2 regions of the Bacillus cereus group sp. RP37 genome follow, and region 2 is predicted to be linked to the other one. Evidence: riboswitches for the same ligand, from Rfam matches in the RefSeq annotation. Region 2 holds a riboswitch; the other holds the start of a gene.

Region 1 (5,714 bases), 660 kb from region 2:
GTTCATTTACAACACGAACAATATTTTGGCTATTTTGCAATATATCACTTGAATTGCTAGAAACAACTCTAACTTGATTTGTAACAGATTGTGCTGATTTTGAAATTTCCCCAAAGAAAGCACCACTACTTTCAACAAGTTTCATTCCAGATTCTACTTCTTTTAAAGTATTTTGCATTGAAACAACAGCTTCTTCCGTTTCAACTTGTGTTTCCCCTATTAATTTCGCTATATCTTTTGCTGATACTTCCGTCTGCTCTGCTAATTTACGCACTTCATCTGCAACAACGACAAATCCATTTCCGGTTTCCTCAGCACGTGAAGCTTCAATAAAAGCATTTAAAGCTAGCGAATTGGTTTGATTTGAAATACCGGTAATTACTGTTACAATATCACTAATTTCTTTTGATCTTGTTTCCAAAGAATAAATAGTAGAAGATAAATCTTGTACTGCATTTTGTATTATGTTCATTTGATTAATCGTCTGTTCAATAACACCATTTCCTTTTACCGATTGATGCTCCATACCTTCAGACTCTTTCGCCATTTGTTTTGCAGCATTATTTATCTCTTCCATCTTATCTTCCATTTCATATACAATACCTAAATACTTTGGTCCTGAAGTTTCTTGTGACTGAGCGCCAGCTCTTAACTCAACCATAGAACTTACGATTCCTTGGACTGCCATGCTATTCTCTTTCGTACTCACTGACAATTCTTGTGAAGATGAGGAAACCTGTTCTGCTGTCTGCTTCACTTTATCTATAATTCCTTTAAACTTCTCGATGGTACTATTAAAATACGCATTAATAATACCTATATCATCTGGCCTTTCCTCTAATTTAATACTTAAATCACCTTCACCGACTTTGCGCAATCCTTCACGTAAATCTCGCAATGGAGCAAGTGCGTTACGTACAATTAAGAATTGAATAAAAGTTGCAATTAAAACAGAAATGCAAATAAACATTAAACCTTGTATAATGAACTTTTCCTTTGTACTAGGAACAATAGAGGCATCTACATCAGCTGCAACAAGTGCCACAATATTATCTTCTCCATCTTTAATTGGCTCTAATATCGTTACCCACGTTCCTAATGCGTCTTCATATACTTCTGTCATATTTGCTTTTTTCGTGCTCATTACTTTATCATATGCTTTCATCCAAAGATCTGGTTGTTTATAATATTCTCCCGGCCTTACTTCAACAACATTTGCTAACCCTGTAGACAAATCAACGATTAGTAATTCACCTTTTTCATTTTCTTTTGCTCCAACAATATAGGTTTGTCCAACACTATTCAACTCTTCCGTTGCTTCATCTAATTTCTCTGTTAACTTCTCTCTCTTTTCTCTTTGTGCCACTGGATCTTTTGTAACATCTCTCACTATTTCTTCGTCTAATTTATGTAATACCGTATCTCCTGTTTCAAAAGAATGCCTTTCAAATATAGACATCATGCTATTTTGAAACATGTTAAAACTTAACGCTCCCATAGTACCAACAAGCGTCAAAATAACTAACACAGTTAACAATACATTCTTTTGAAGAAATGATAGCTTGTGCCAATATTTTTTCATCAACATCACCTTTCTTAATTAACTTAATATAAAGGAAAACTATTAAAATATAAACCTTACCAGCAACTGATAACAGTTCTCATTTGTTTACAAATAAAAAAAAGACCAATGAAAAGAGCATTGGTCAAGACCAACCCTATCCGTCCGGTAACTGGCTAGCGTAGCCTTTCGGCCTTAGCTCCTGCAGTTTTGCGTCCTAATGTTTCCATCAGTTTGCCTTTCTCGCTGAACGAGTTGAACGATATGGGAGTTCTATGAGAATTAAATTATTCTCTACAAAAGATTACAACATAAAAATTAAAATGTCTACCTATTTAGAGATGCAAATGTAAAGTTTTAATGTATTATTTTTTCGAAATAATTTAACAAACTACGTGAATGTTACATTTCTTGTGTTATATAATAAAAAATGTATATAACACAAGGATTGTTTTGAGTATTTATTTTAATTTTCATTTAAATTAAATTATTCGAATATATCTTAACTAATGAATTTCGGAGGTAGTTTATCATGTTTTGGCTACAATTTCTTACGTTACTACTCTGCATTTTTATTGGCGCACGCCTAGGCGGAGTTGGTCTAGGAGTAATGGGTGGCGTTGGTATGGCAATACTTGTTTTCGTCTTCCACTTACAACCTACAGCTCCGCCTATTGATGTAATGCTTATGATTTTAGCAGTAATTACAGCTGCCGGTGCACTGCAAGCCGCTGGAGGAATGGACTACCTTGTTCATCTGGCTGAGAAAGCATTACGAAAAAATCCAAAGCGCATTACATTCTTTGCTCCAATTGTTACTTATTTATTTACACTCTGCGCAGGAACTGGTCACGTTGCTTATTCTGTACTTCCTGTTATCGCAGAAGTCTCTCGCGAATCTGGTATTAGACCGGAACGACCAATGTCAATTGCCGTAATCGCTTCCCAACAAGCAATTACAGCTAGTCCTATATCAGCTGCAACAGTTGCACTTTTAGCAATGCTAGCTGACTATAAAATCACTTTATTAGATATTTTAAAAGTAAGTATCCCTTCTACTTTCATCGCTTGTATGGTAGCTGCATTTGTTGCTAGCAAAATGGGGAAAGAATTAAATGAAGACCCTGAATACTTAAAACGATTAAAAGAAGGAATGATTCCTAAGATTGAAGAGAAAAAAGAATTTGTTGGTGTAAAAGGAGCTAAATTATCAGTTATCCTTTTCCTAGTAGGAACTTTTCTTGTCGTACTTCTCGGTTCATTTGAAGCACTTCGTCCAGGATGGATAGTTGATGGGAAGTTAGCCCGTCTTTCCATGCCAAACACAATTGAAATGGTTATGTTAACGATCGCAGCTCTTATTATTATTTTCTGTAAACCAAATGTAGAAAGCATCGTGTCTGGTAACGTCTTTAAAGCGGGGGCAACAGCAGTTGTTGCTATTTTCGGGATCGCTTGGATGGGAGATACTTTCTTTAACGGAAACTTAAATATGATTCAAGGATCAATTCAGCACCTAGTAACAAGTGCACCATGGCTATTTGCCATCGCATTATTCATTCTATCTATTTTACTATATAGTCAAGCAGCAACAGTACGCGCTTTAATGCCTCTTGGATTATCACTCGGTATTCCACCAGCACTACTAATCGCGATGTTCCCTGCAGTAAATGGATACTTCTTCATTCCAAACTATGGAACAATCGTTGCTGCCATTAACTTTGATCGCACTGGTACAACTGGCATTGGTAAATATGTTTTAAATCATAGCTTTATGATTCCAGGCCTAATCGCAACATTCACTTCTATCGGAATTGGAATGCTCTTAATTTCAATTATGTTTTAAAGAACAAGCACAAACCCAAAGTTTTAAAGGGTTTGTGCTTTTTTAATCAAACGTTTGTTTAAATATTTTTAACTGTCCATTCTGCCATTATGTTCTTTAATATTTGTGTGAAGTCCGCTGGGAAAAGATGACCCAAACCTTCTCTCACAATTAATTTACAGTTCACATTATATTTCTCGAACATCGACATTAATTGAAGCGTGTTTTCGTAAAACGGATCTTTATCTCCCGTAACAATATATCCTTCTACATTCGTTATATCATTTGATACGACTATACTTTCAATTGCCTCAACATCTCGAATAGCGGGTATAGCTGCAATAAATTTTTGAGTCTCTAACATATTCTTTAACGCTAACTCTATCGCTATATTCCCCCCTTGAGAAGCTCCCGCAAGGATGGTGTCTTCCAAGTCATATTTACCCATAAAATCATTAAAACTTTTCATAATATCTTTTATAGCTATATCATGATTATCCCAGCTATAAGAATTCATTCCATGTACTTGTGAGGATTGAGAAAAACCTAACATATACTCACGTAATATTTCTTCTCCATACCAATACGGTGCAAAATCATTTATGTTTGATCCTCTCCAATGTAAAGAAAATAGTCCTGTCTTCGCCTCTTCATTTCCATAAGTAAATAATTTCGGGTCGGCTGTTAGCTGCTGTTTCTTAAAGATTTCTTCACACTTTTTCACTATCATTTTAAAAGCTTCATTCTCTCGTAATTCCTTTAAATCTTCATCCTGCATAAGTGTATGTGGATTCCACCAAATCCCCTTTTCTAAAGCTTCATTTAAACTAACAATTGCTTCTTCATACTTCCCTTCTATCGAAAGTACACACGCTTCCCAAAAGCTAGTTTTATCCATCCTTTCAGGGAACTCTCTTTTCGCTTTATCTATGTATCTATAAATAACATCAAAGTCTCCTTGTTCGAATAAACGAAATAATTCATTTTGCAACTCTACAAACTGTTTACGTTTCAAACAATCATCTCCCTTTTTCTAAATATCAATATCAGAAAAAAATAAAAAGCTATGTAGCCTTTTAATACTACATAGCCTTCTTCTACAAACTGTTACTTACTTCCTCTACTAGCTTCTTCGTACTTTCATACGCAGATTCTGCTAAACTAATCGCGGAAATAACGGAAACACCGTCCGCACCTGCTTCTATAACTGAAGCTGTATTTTCAATTGTAATACCACCAATTCCGACGATCGGTATTGTAATTCCTTGCTCTCTAAAATGAGCTAAACATTTCGTTCCTTGCACAGCTTTCGTATCTTTTTTCGTACTCGTTGGGAAAATAGGGCCAACACCTAAATAATCAGCTCCGTTTTCAATTGCCCAACGTGCTTCTTCAATTGTATGTGTAGATACACCAACAATTTTATCCCCCATTTTTTCACGAACAGAAGTAATTCCTTCATCATCTTGTCCAACATGCACGCCATCTGCATCTAACTCGAGAGCTAGTTCCACATCATCATTTACGATGAATGGTACACCGTACTCCTTACAAATTGCTTGTAGTTCTTTTGCGAAACAAATGCGTTTCTCTCCCGTTAAAGCGCCTTCCCCCTTTTCACGAAATTGAAAAATTGTTATACCGCCTTCAAGTGCATCTCTCAATACTCGTAGTGGCTCCTTCGTACAATTGTTACTTCCCATAATAAAATATACTGATAATAACCTAGACATTTCAGCCTTTGTAATCCGCGACATCTAGTTCCCCTCCTTACTATATAATCTCAATCTTCCCATACTTCTCAATATCACCTGAAGTGGTATTCGCTAACTGATTTAAAAATTCAATTTGGAAACTACCCGGTCCCTTTTCCACTGTCTTGGCAGCTGCTAGTTCCGCAGCTACACCATAAAATGTTAATGCGGCTACCGCTGCCTTTACATAATCCTTTTCTATCGCTACAAATGCTCCTATTACAGAAGTTAGTAAACAACCAGTACCTGTAACTTTCGTTAAAATAGGGTGACCATTTTGAATAAGAATAGTTCGCTCTCCATCTGTAACAACATCTTCTTTTCCAGTAATTACCGCAACTGTATTCAATTCGTCTGCTGCCTGCTTTGCAATACTTACGACATTACCATTTCCAGCACCAGCGTCTACTCCTTTAATTTCCCATCTCTCATTAATAACATTCGCTATTTCAGCTGCATTTCCGCGAATAATCGCTAACTCGATTTCAGCTGGAATATGTCTCGCAACTTCTGTTCGATACGATGTTGCTCCTGCACCAACTGGATCAAACAGTACTGGTACATTGTTCACATT
Region 2 (11,707 bases):
GTTTTTTTGTGAATCCACCACCTAGTGAAATGGAGGAAGAATGGAGGCTGAACTTGGTTTTTCATGCGGCCAATCGCTCGGCAATGAAGCTTCTGTCTTATGGGAAGTATAAAGCGAAACAATCTGAAAGTGGATGGATGAGATATACAAATCCATAAGGTTTACTTAACAGACACTAACTAGCTTGGTGAGCATGAGGCACCGTCACATACCCATCAAGCTAAGGTCTTTAAGTACCCCCTAAACAAAATTTTTAATTTTTTTACAGTTATTTATGTGAATTCAACTCGTTTTTTTCGTTTTAAGAACAATGCATTTTTAAAGTTGATGACTATGCTCAAATTTGAGAGTCTTTTTTTCATATTTCTATTCATATTTTTCATCTTTTTACCAATAATATACAAATAGAGTTACTTGAGCTTATTTTATTGTATGTAGGGGTGCAAATATGAAAGTATCAATTTTTATCACTTGTGTGGCAGATGTTTTTTATCCAGAGGTCGGAAGTGATGTCGTCGAAATTCTTGAAGATTTAGGCTGTGAAGTTGATTTTCCTAAAAGCCAAACTTGCTGCGGACAACCTGCCTATAATAGCGGGTACGTGAAAGAAACAAAAACAGCTGCAAAACATATGATTGAAGTCTTTTCTAGTTCAGAATATGTTGTGGCACCATCGGGTTCGTGCGCGATGATGGTTCACGAGTTTTCTAGCTTATTTTCTGACAGTGAAGCGGAGTGGAAGAAAAAAGCGACGGAGCTTGCGAATAAAACGTATGAATTTACACAATTTCTCGTTGAAGTATTAGGGAAAGAAGACTTAGGTGCGGAGCTTCATAAAAAAGCAACGGTTCATACATCGTGTCATATGAGCCGATTAATGGGAATTAAAGAACCACCACAAAAATTATTAAAATGCGTCAAGGGACTAGAAGTTGTTTCGTTGCCACATAATTATGATTGCTGCGGATTTGGAGGAACATTTTCAGTGAAAATGCCAGAAATCTCTGAACAAATGGTCGATGAAAAAGTAAAGCATATTATGGAAACCGGTGCGGACTTGTTAATTGGGATGGATTGTAGCTGCCTAATGAATATAAAAGGACGTTTAACACGAAATGGCTATCCAATTGATGTAAAACATATCGCTCAAGTATTAAATGAAGACCGAAAATAAGAGGGGGAAATAAAGATGGGAATGAAAATCGGGAACGATCCCTTTCATAAACGTACTGCAACCGGTATTGGTGATCAATTTATGCGACAGGCTGTTAGGAAAGCACAAGATGGTCTTAGGGGCAAGAAATTAAAAGCGACTGAGAGTCTTGGGAATTGGGAAGAATGGCGAGCTTTAGGAGAAGAAATTCGAAAGCATACATTAGAAAACCTTGATTATTATTTATATGAGCTGAGTGAGAATATTGAGAAAAACGGTGGTTTTGTTTATTTTGCAAAGACGGCCGAAGACGCAAGGGAATATGTAAAAGAGATTGTAAAAAAGAAAAATGCGAAAAAAATTGTGAAATCAAAATCGATGGTAACGGAAGAGATTAGTTTGAATGAGGCAATTGAAGAAGCTGGAGCGGAAGTGTTAGAAACAGATCTTGCTGAATTTATTCTACAAGTGAACGACCACGATCCGCCGTCACATATTGTTGTTCCGTGCCTTCACAAAGATAAAGAACATATTTGTGAAATATTTAAAACAAAGTTAAATTACACTGGAACATCTGACCCTACGGAAATGGCGAGGTTTGTAAGAAGCTATTTACGAGATGATTTCTTTGCGGCGGATATAGGAGTGACTGGATGTAACTTTGCAGTTGCAGAGTCTGGGTCCATTTCTATCGTAGCAAACGAAGGAAATGCAAGACTTACTACGACACTTCCGAAAACGTTAATTACAGTTATGGGAATGGAGCGTATTGTTCCGACATGGGAAGAGCTTGATGTTTTAGTAACACTTCTATGCCGAAGTTCTGTAGGACAAAAGTTAACGAGTTATATTACAGGATTAACGGAGCCTGGCGGGACAGATGGACCTGAGGAATTTCATTTAGTTATTGTGGATAATGGTCGTTCTGATATTGTAGGGACAGAATTCCAAAGTGTCCTACAGTGTATTCGCTGCGCAGCATGTATTAATGTGTGTCCTGTATACAGGCATATTGGTGGACATGCATATGGCTCCATTTATCCAGGGCCAATTGGAGCTGTGTTGACACCGCTTTTAGGGGGATATGATGAATATAAGGATTTACCTTATGCCTCTAGCCTTTGTGGTGCGTGTACAGAAGCATGTCCAGTGAAAATCCCGTTACACGACTTATTAATTAAACATCGCAGCCGCATTGTAGAAGAAAAACGATCACCTGTAGCTTGGAATGCGGCTATGAAAGGTTTTGAAAAAGTAGTGAAGAGTCCTAGCTTATTTTCTTTTGCGGCGAAGAGCGCTCCGTATGCATTAAAACCTCTTGCGAAAGGTGATAAAATCGAGCGTGGCATTGGGCCGTTAAAAGCTTGGACAGATGCGAGAGATTTCCCGGTTCCGAAAAAACAACCGTTTCGAAAGTGGTTTGAAAAACACGTAAAGGAGAACGATGATGGCCATCCAAAATCGTGAGGAATTTTTACTCCAATTATCAGAAAAGCTTGGTAGGAAACGTCCAGAAGCAGTGGAAAAGCCGAAATGGTCTTTTGCCCCGCAGTGGACTGTTTTTGACGGACTCGCGCAAGACGAACTTGTAGTACAGTTAATGGAGCACTGCGAAGTCATTCATACAGAAGTAAAGCGAACAACGAAGGAAAATCTAGTTGAAACATTTCAATCTTTACTAAAAGAATGGAATATTAAATCCGCAATGTATGCGAACGATGAGCGCTTTCATGAGTACGGCCTTACTCCACTTTTCAACAGTGAAGGCACAACGCATTTTCGTATTTGGGGATTGGATCATAAAGAAGAGGACATAGCATTTGCGAAAGCTGCTGACCTTGGCATTACGTTCAGTGATATGACCCTGGCAGAATCAGGAACCGTTGTACTATTTAATGACGGGTTAAAGGGAAGACATGTTAGCCTTCTTCCAGAGTCGTACATTGCAATTGTTCCTAAAAGTACGATCGTGCCAAGATTAACCCAAGCTACAAAAATGATCCATGACCAAAATACATCAGGAAAAAAACTGCCCGCTTGTGTGAATTTCGTTTCTGGTCCATCAAATAGCGCAGATATTGAAATGAACCTTGTCGTAGGTGTACATGGGCCAATCCGAACAGCGTATATTATTGTGGATGATCAATAATGAAAATAGAAAGCACTGGCCGTTTATATAGCCAGTGCTTTTCTTACTGATGAAAGTTAAAGACCGAGTCCGCTATAGCCGCCGACTCCAGCTACGATTAATATGATAAAGAGCACAATGAGTACTATATAACCGCTACTAACGCCCTTACCATCTTGTCCAGCTTCACCGCCGCCAGTGCCACCACTACCACCTTTACCACCAAGTCCCATAGGAATATCCTCCTTATTGTTATATGTTGCTTTTACTTTATACTTTTCTGTATTTACCAATAAATTCCTTCCGTAGCGTTAACTAACTTGCAAATCATTTCGTTTCATTTTATAATTTACTTACCGACCGGTAAGTAAAAATAAGTGAGGTACAGTATGACAAAGAATTTACAAACATCGCAAAACATTGTCGAGGCATCATTTAAACTTATGGCAGAGCACGGTATTGAGAAGATGAGCCTTTCTATGATTGCGAAAGAGGTAGGTATTTCAAAACCGGCTATTTATTATCATTTTTCTTCTAAAGAAGCGTTAGTCGATTTTTTATTTGAAGAAATTTTTTCTGGGTATCATTTCGTGAGTTATTTCGATAAAGAACAATATACGAAAGAAAACTTTACAGAAAAGTTAATTTCAGATGGTTTACATATGCTCTCTGAATATGAAGGGCAAGAAGGAATATTACGCGTTATAAATGAATTTATCGTAACTGCATCGCGAAATGAAAAGTATCAGAAACGCTTATTTGAAATACAAGAAGATTTCTTAAATGGTTTTCACGATTTATTGAAGAAAGGTGTAGAACTTGACGTTGTTTCACAACAGGCAACGGAAGAAAATGCTCATACGTTAGCGCTTGTGATCGATAATATGAGTAATTACATGCTGATGGGATTCCAGTTAAAGTATAAAGAAATTTGGATTCAAAATGTGAAAAACGTAATGAAGGAGGAATAAAAGTGAAAATGCAAAAAAACTGGTGGCTCGGTTTTCTTGGGTTCATTGGAGTGTATAAAATTCCAGGCATGATAGAAGCTTTTCAAGCGGATGGAAGTTGGATGAAGCTAATCGGTTTCATTTGGCTACTTTGGTTCGGATATTTTATTCCCGAGAAGAAAGAAGATTGAATTTCAATTCCCTGTAAAGTTATGTAAAATATAATTTGAGAGTATTCATATATTAGATTACTAGATTTGGAGTGGTTACATGGATCCATTGAAGAATGAAATTCACCCTGACATGGTCAAGGTGTGGAAAGTTCGTGCTGTCATTGAAGAAGGGATTGGTATCCTCGTTATTTTAGCTTACCTTTTCCTCATGATAAAGTTTGATTGGTGGGCGTGGATTTTGTATGTGATGATTGGGCTAACAGTTGCGTTCGCACCATTTTCGTACTTCTTATTCCCGAAACTACGTCAACGTTATTACAGTTATCAATTAAATGAAGAAGAGCTTGAAATTCAGCACGGTCTTTTCGTCGTAAAGCGCGTATTAGTGCCGATGATTCGTGTACAACACGTGACGATTGAACAAGGGCCGATTATGAGAAAATATGGCTTAGCAGAATTACACATTTCAACGGCGGCAACTTCTCACAGCATCCCAGGCTTAACGATGTATGAAGCTGAAATGTTGAAAACGAAAATCGCAGAATTAGCGAAAGTGAGTGATGAGGATGTATAAGAGGCAGCATCCAATCACGATGTTATTAGAATTAAAAATAACAGACTTTATACCACTCATTATTTTCATGTTTAGTTTAAATGGAAAGTTTCCATTTTGGTATTTAATTCCCGCTGGATTCGGTTTACTCACTGTCTTTTCAGCGTTTGAAAAATGGTATTACACAACATATTGGGTTGAAAATAACGTATTGCATGTGAAACAAGGGCTCTTTGTGAAGAAGGAGAGCTATTTAAATAAAGAACGTGTTCAAACGATTAACACAAGTTCTAACGTGTTATATCAAATGCTCGGTTTAAAGAGAATTCAGATTGAAACAGCTGGCGGAGGCGATGATGCAGAAGTTAGCTTAGCTGGTATTACAGTAGAAGAGGCAACAGAGCTTATTGCAATGCTAAATGAGCCAACTCCAGAAGTGAAAGCAGAAGATACATCAGAAAAAGTAGTCGAAAAAGAAATCGTTACAGAAGAAAAACAAGCGACAGAATACAAATTAACTTGGAAAGAAATTTTATTAGCATCTGTTACATCTGGTCAGTTTGGACTATTATTCTCATTAATCTTTTTCGTGTACCACCAAGTAGATGAGTACATTCCAAAATGGATAGAGAATGGCGTAAAGTCGTATGTAATGGAACATGATATATATGGCTGGATTTTCATGGTAGCCATTTTGATCGTCCTTTCGTGGATTATATCGACAATCGGTTATGCGCTAAAACATGGAGATTTCACAGTGAATCGAAGGAATGACGAAGTCCGCATTTCGCAAGGTTTGCTTGAAAAGAAAGAGCTTGTACTAAAATTACATCGTATTCAAGGTATTACGATAAAAGAAAGTATGTTACGTCAGCCATTCGGCTATTGTGCTGTGCAAGTAGAAGTGATTCAAAGTAAGGGAATGGGTGACGAAAAAGAAAAAGTTACGCTGCATCCTATCATTCGAAAAGATCGCGTACAACAGTTACTCGCGCATTTACAATTACCATACGAACTGAATACAAATATTATTTCATTACCAAAAACAGCATTACGCCGCTATCTCATTGATAGTTTCATCTTTTTCGCAATGCTAGCAATCCCGCTTACTGGGATAAGTATATACTTTGAAAAGCACTACATCATGTGGGCATTACTACCGCTCGCAATCCTCATCTTTACACTTGGGTACGCAACATTTAAAACAAATGGTTACAGTGTAAATGGAGAGCAAATCACGCTTGTATATCGTAGCGTGGGAAAATATACAGGACTTGTTAGAAGAAGACACGTCCAATCAATGGAAAAGACACAATCATATTTCCAGCGCCGAGCAAATTTATGTACGTATAAGTTCTCTAACGCATCATCGGAGTATAAATTAGAGCATACGAGAGTAGAAGATGCGGAGAGAATGCAGGATTGGTATAAGAAGAGAATAAGTGAGAATTAAGTGGAATGGCTCGTCTTTTGCAGAAGACGGGCTATTTTTTCATGTGAAAATAATGAATAATATATGGGGAAGGGAAAAAGTGAGGTGAATGAGAGTGAGCAAATTTTTAATTCCGTATTCATTTTCTATATTAAGTTTTTTTATTTCAGTAACGGCACTTGATTTATATGATAGGATAGAAAATTTTAATGAGGGGACGTCGCCGAACATAATTGGAAAGGTAATTCAATCTACTTCGCAAATGGGAGTCCTTACATTGTATTTCGGAGTACCTATTATTTTAGGTGGATGTCTTCTTGGTGAGCTATTGTTTAGAGGTATCATTTTACGATTTAAATTGAGCTATATTATATCTTTATTATTATATCTACTTTTAGCTTTTAGTATCGTTTTCGTAACGGTAGGGATTCCAACTACATATGAAGATTCTAATAATTTTTTCATGGGGATAACTGTGATTTGCGCTGTTACATTCTTTGTGAGTCGGAATATATGGGAGAAAAAGTTGATAATGGAGTGACAAAATGAAACATACATGTCCATGCTGCGGATATAAAACAATAGAAGAAGAACCACCACCAGGTACATATGAAATTTGTAATATATGTTATTGGGAAGATGATGAGGTTCAGTTTAACGATCATGACTTTGAAGGCGGAGCGAATGAAGTTTCGTTAAGGCAAGCACAGAAAAATTTCATTGTATTTGGTGCTTGCGAGGAATGTTTTGTTGGATCAGTTAGAAAGCCGACTAGTGAAGATGTGAAGGATGCTAGTTGGAAGCAAACTTGTTAAATAGCTTTAAAAAAATGTTATTACTCAATGTAACAAGAGTAATAACATTTTTTTATGCAACGATGAAAGGATTAACGCCGTCTTATAAGGTAAAAAGAAGGAAGTAAATTTCACTAATGGATATATTAGGAATAAACATAAAGTATAGATGTATAGTCAGCTTTGTGTATTTAATGTTATCATATTGAATGATATGGAAATTTTTAATAGAAGAAGTAACGAACAATTCAAAGGCAATGAAGCTTTTGTTGTATAAAGAAAATATTTATTATTACTCAGCGATATTAAAAATAAGATACGTATTTATATAAATTTAGTAGAAATGGGGTTTTAAAAAGGAATGAGTACAAGTATAACACGGCAAAAGATTTTAGAAGCTGCTTCTCAAATTGTGCAATGTAAAGGGGTTGCTAAATTAACCTTAGAAGCGGTAGCAAAAGAGGCGGGGATAAGTAAAGGTGGATTGTTGTATCACTTTTCAAACAAAGAGGCTTTAATAGAGGGCATGATACTCAAAGGGACCGAGGAGTATCAAGACGCTATTCACAATAAAGTAGCGGAAGACTTAGAGAAGAAAGGAAGGTGGGTACGTTCTTTTGTAGAGGAAAGATTAAGTAATGAGAGAAGAGTAGAAGAGCTGGGTAGTAGTATGATGGCAGCATTAATGCTAAAACCTGAATTACTTGAACCGTTACAACAATCATTTCAGCAACTGCAACATAAAATAGAAAATGATGAGATAGATTCAGTTTGTGCCACAATTATTAGATTAGCAGCAGATGGATTATGGTATTCGGAATATTTAGGGGTTGGAAGATTAAGCCCCGAATTAAGAGAAAAAGTAATTCAAGCTCTTATCTATAATTCATATAAATAGAATATACAAACTATATAATGTAAAATAATTCACCATTACTTATTTAATGTAGTGGTGAATTATTTTTTTTATTAGAAAAATAGAACAATTTTATAGAGTATTGAATTATAACCGTCCAGACGGTATAGTAATATTTGGTTTAAGAGGAAAATGAAACAAAAAAAGAATAAAAAATATTTTTAGCACACTATTCGAAAGGATAGGCCGCAAAGCTTAGAGTCTACGGTAATACATATTGGTTACTAAGATCGTCTGGTTGCACATTTTTGATGCAACCGGACGGTCTTTTTTTGTTATATAAATATAAAAAATAGGAGGGAATTATGCAAATGAAAAGTACTAAAAGGCATATTTCAATGGTTTCATTAGTTTTTCTAGTATTATTTTCAGTGCTAAATGTGTGGGCTCCAGTTATTCAAGCCGCTGTGATAAAAAATCCAGTGGACGAGATTAATATCTCCCGTACTGATGGTACAACGTCTGAACCATATCAAGCCTCAGATGGCATGAAAGTAGAAGTGAAGTGGTCAGCTAAAGAAAAAATAAAAAGTGGTGATCAATTCACAATTGATATGCCAAAAGAATTTAGAAAAGATCTTATGAATATGAGTTTTCCTTTAAAAGATGCTGAAGGAAAAACAGTTGGTACATGTGAGATGAAAAAGGGTCTATTGACATGTACTATGGGTGATTACGTAGAAGGAAAGAATAACATTAAAGGTTCTTTATTCGTAGAATTTTATTTTGGTCTAGAAGCATATGATGGTATTAAAAAAATCCCATTAGAATTTAACGTTGATGGTCAAATCGTAAATAAAGAAGTAAGTGTAAATAATACGACAGAGAGACCGAAGCCACAGCCCAATACAGATAATCTAATGAAATGGGGTTCTTATAATCAGGAAGATCCTTCAATTGCAGACTGGACGGTATATGTAAATGCAACTGGAACAGAAATGCAAGATCTTAAATTAACAGACACATTAGGACCTGGACATGAATTAATTACAGATAGCTTAGTATTAGAAGAGGCTGTGTTTGAAGATGGCTATGCAGCAACAAATATTAAGCCAGCAGATTTATCTAAAATTAAAATTAATGCAATGAAAACTGGATTTACAATTGAGTTTCCAGACAGTTCAAAAGGTTATATTTTAAGATATAAAACAAAGATTACTAATCCTGCTGCAAAGCCTCATAAAAATACTGTGAAATTAGAAGGTAAAAATATTGTAACTGAAGAAAAAGTTGGAGAAGTATTCGTAAGTGGTGGGGGAGGAACAGGTTCAGGTGACAATAATCCACCTAGCATTGAAAAAAATATAGTTGATGAGAAAGATAAACTTGTAGAGAATCAGCAGTTAACACAAATCGATCAAGCTATTCAATACCAAGTTGGTATACATATACCAAACGATCCTCCTAAATACACATCTATGGTAATTAGTGATGATTTAGAAGATGTTTTAGAAGTATTAGAGGCAAAAGTGTATGATCAAAATGGCCAAGATATTACTTCTAAAGGAACGTTAAATATAGATAAACAAAGAAGTGAAGTAACATTTACGTTTGGTGAGAATTTTGACTATAAGTCATATGAAGACCAGGTAATTAACTTGAATATTAAGGCGAAAATTAAAGCCAATGCAGATTTATCTTCATACGTAGATAAGAAGATTCCTAATAAAGCGGAATTACATTTTGATGATAAAACATTAACATCAAAAGAAGTAACTGTTACGCCGCCTGAAGCTCCAAAAGACGGTACAGTATCGATTCATAAAATAGATTCTGAGAATCCGAACAAGGGGTTAAAAGGTGCCGAATTTGAAGTTCGAAATAGTGCAAATGAAGTTGTTGCAAAACTGATAACGGACGAAAACGGCTTTTCAGTACCTCAAACTTTAGCTCCTGGGACGTATAAAATTTATGAAACAGTAGCGCCAGAAGGATATCAAAAATCAACAATTCCAGTAGAGGTTACACTTCAAGCTGGTGAAACAAAAGCCATTGAAGTCAAAAATACTTTGCAAAAGGGTCAAATTGAATTAAAGAAAATTGATTCGGAAAATGGTGAAAAACCATTAGCAAATGCAGAGTTTGATATAGTAAAAGACAGTGTAGTAGTTGAGCATATTGTTACAGATAAAGATGGTAAGGCAATCTCTAAACCGTTAGCGCCAGGGAAATATATGTTAAAAGAAACGAAAGCGCCTGAAGGATACCAATTAAAAGAAACAGAGTTCGAAGTAAATGTAACAGGGGACGGCATATTCCCAATAACAGTAAAAAATGCAATGACAGACAAAGGTAATGTAGAAATTACAAAGGTGGACAAAGAAAACGGTTCAGTATTAGCGGGTGTCGAATTTGAAGTTCAAGATGAGAAAGGTGAAGTAGTAAAAAAAGTAACGACGGATAAAGAAGGAATGGCAAACGTTTCAGATCTTTCAGTAGGAAAGTACAAATTAGTAGAGACGAAAAGCTTACCAGGTTACAAGAAACTAACAGAGCCAGTATCGTTTGAAATTACAAAAGGTATGACGAAAGTCCTATCATTGAAAGTAGAGAATGAACAGTTAGATAAAGGTTCAGTAGAAATTACAAAAGTAGATAAAGACAGCCAGAAAGCATTAAAAGGCGTAGTTTTCGAAGTACGAGATGAAAAAGATAAAGTAGTGAAAGAAGTAACAACAGATAAAGAAGGAAAAGCAAACGTTTCAGATCTTTCAGTAGGAAAGTACAAATTAGTAGAGGCGAAAAGCTTACCAGGTTATAAGAAACTAAAAGAACCAGTATCATTTGAAATTACAAAAGGTATGACGGAAGTCCTATCATTGAAAGTAGAGAATGAACAGTTAGATAAAGGTTCAGTAGAAATTACAAAAATAGATAAAGACAGCCAGAAAGCATTAAAAGGTGTAGTCTTCGAAGTACAAGATGAAAAAGATAAAGTAGTAAAAGAAGTAACAACAGATAAAGATGGAAAAGCAACAATTGCAGATTTATCAGTAGGAAAGTACAAATTAGTAGAAAAAGAAAGCTTACCAGGCTATAAGAAATTAACAGAGCCAGTATCGTTTGAAATTACAAAAGGCATGACCGAGATCTTATCATTAAAAATAGAAAATGAAATGGTAGATACGGGGAATGTAGAGATAACAAAGATAGACAAAGATAATAAAGCACCGCTAGCGGGAGTAACGTTCGTTGTCCAAGATGAAAAAGGTAACGAAGTTAAAAAAGTAACGACAGATAAAGAAGGAAAAGCAAATGTTGCAGATTTACCTGTAGGCAAGTATGAATTAGTAGAGATAGAAAGTTTACCAGGTTATAAAAAGCTAGAAAAACCAGTATCATTTGAAATTACAAAGGGCATGACCAAGATACTATCATTAAAAGTAGAAAATGAAATGATGGATACTGGAAATGTAGAGATAATAAAAATAGATAAAGATAGTAAAGCACCATTAAAAGATGTTGTATTTGAAGTACGTGATTCAAAAGGAAAAGTAGTAAGAAAAGTAACGACAGATAAAGAAGGAAAAGCAAACGTTTCAGAGTTATCTATTGGAAAGTATGAGTTGGTGGAAGTAGGAACACCAGCAGGATACAAACCACTTGAA

What was found. A riboswitch is a leader RNA that binds a small molecule or an ion and turns the genes downstream of it on or off. The one in region 2 is predicted to bind cyclic di-GMP.
Region 1: it holds a riboswitch for cyclic di-GMP, as region 2 does, so the genes downstream of both, QCI44_RS26155 (methyl-accepting chemotaxis protein) here and QCI44_RS22720 (SpaA isopeptide-forming pilin-related protein) in region 2, are expected to answer to the same signal.

Annotation. Positions count from the first base shown of each region.
Region 1 covers NZ_JARVHP010000001.1:4,967,074-4,972,787, forward strand. Annotated here, with positions in the region: gene QCI44_RS26155 (methyl-accepting chemotaxis protein) at 1-1,582, opposite strand, end outside; cyclic di-GMP riboswitch class I at 1,726-1,810, opposite strand; gene QCI44_RS26160 (anaerobic C4-dicarboxylate transporter family protein) at 2,094-3,407, shown strand; gene QCI44_RS26165 (alpha/beta hydrolase) at 3,466-4,401, opposite strand; gene thiE (thiamine phosphate synthase) at 4,484-5,143, opposite strand; gene thiM (hydroxyethylthiazole kinase) at 5,160-5,714, opposite strand, start outside.
Region 2 covers NZ_JARVHP010000001.1:4,306,489-4,318,195, reverse strand. Annotated here, with positions in the region: gene QCI44_RS22780 (hypothetical protein) at 9-158, shown strand; gene QCI44_RS22775 ((Fe-S)-binding protein) at 449-1,174, shown strand; gene QCI44_RS22770 (LutB/LldF family L-lactate oxidation iron-sulfur protein) at 1,190-2,620, shown strand; gene QCI44_RS22765 (LutC/YkgG family protein) at 2,601-3,302, shown strand; gene QCI44_RS22760 (sporulation protein YjcZ) at 3,359-3,514, opposite strand; gene QCI44_RS22755 (TetR/AcrR family transcriptional regulator) at 3,671-4,252, shown strand; gene QCI44_RS22750 (hypothetical protein) at 4,255-4,422, shown strand; gene QCI44_RS22745 (PH domain-containing protein) at 4,502-4,978, shown strand; gene QCI44_RS22740 (PH domain-containing protein) at 4,971-6,410, shown strand; gene QCI44_RS22735 (hypothetical protein) at 6,505-6,930, shown strand; gene QCI44_RS22730 (CPCC family cysteine-rich protein) at 6,935-7,204, shown strand; gene QCI44_RS22725 (TetR/AcrR family transcriptional regulator) at 7,545-8,081, shown strand; cyclic di-GMP riboswitch class I at 8,253-8,345, shown strand; gene QCI44_RS22720 (SpaA isopeptide-forming pilin-related protein) at 8,405-11,707, shown strand, end outside.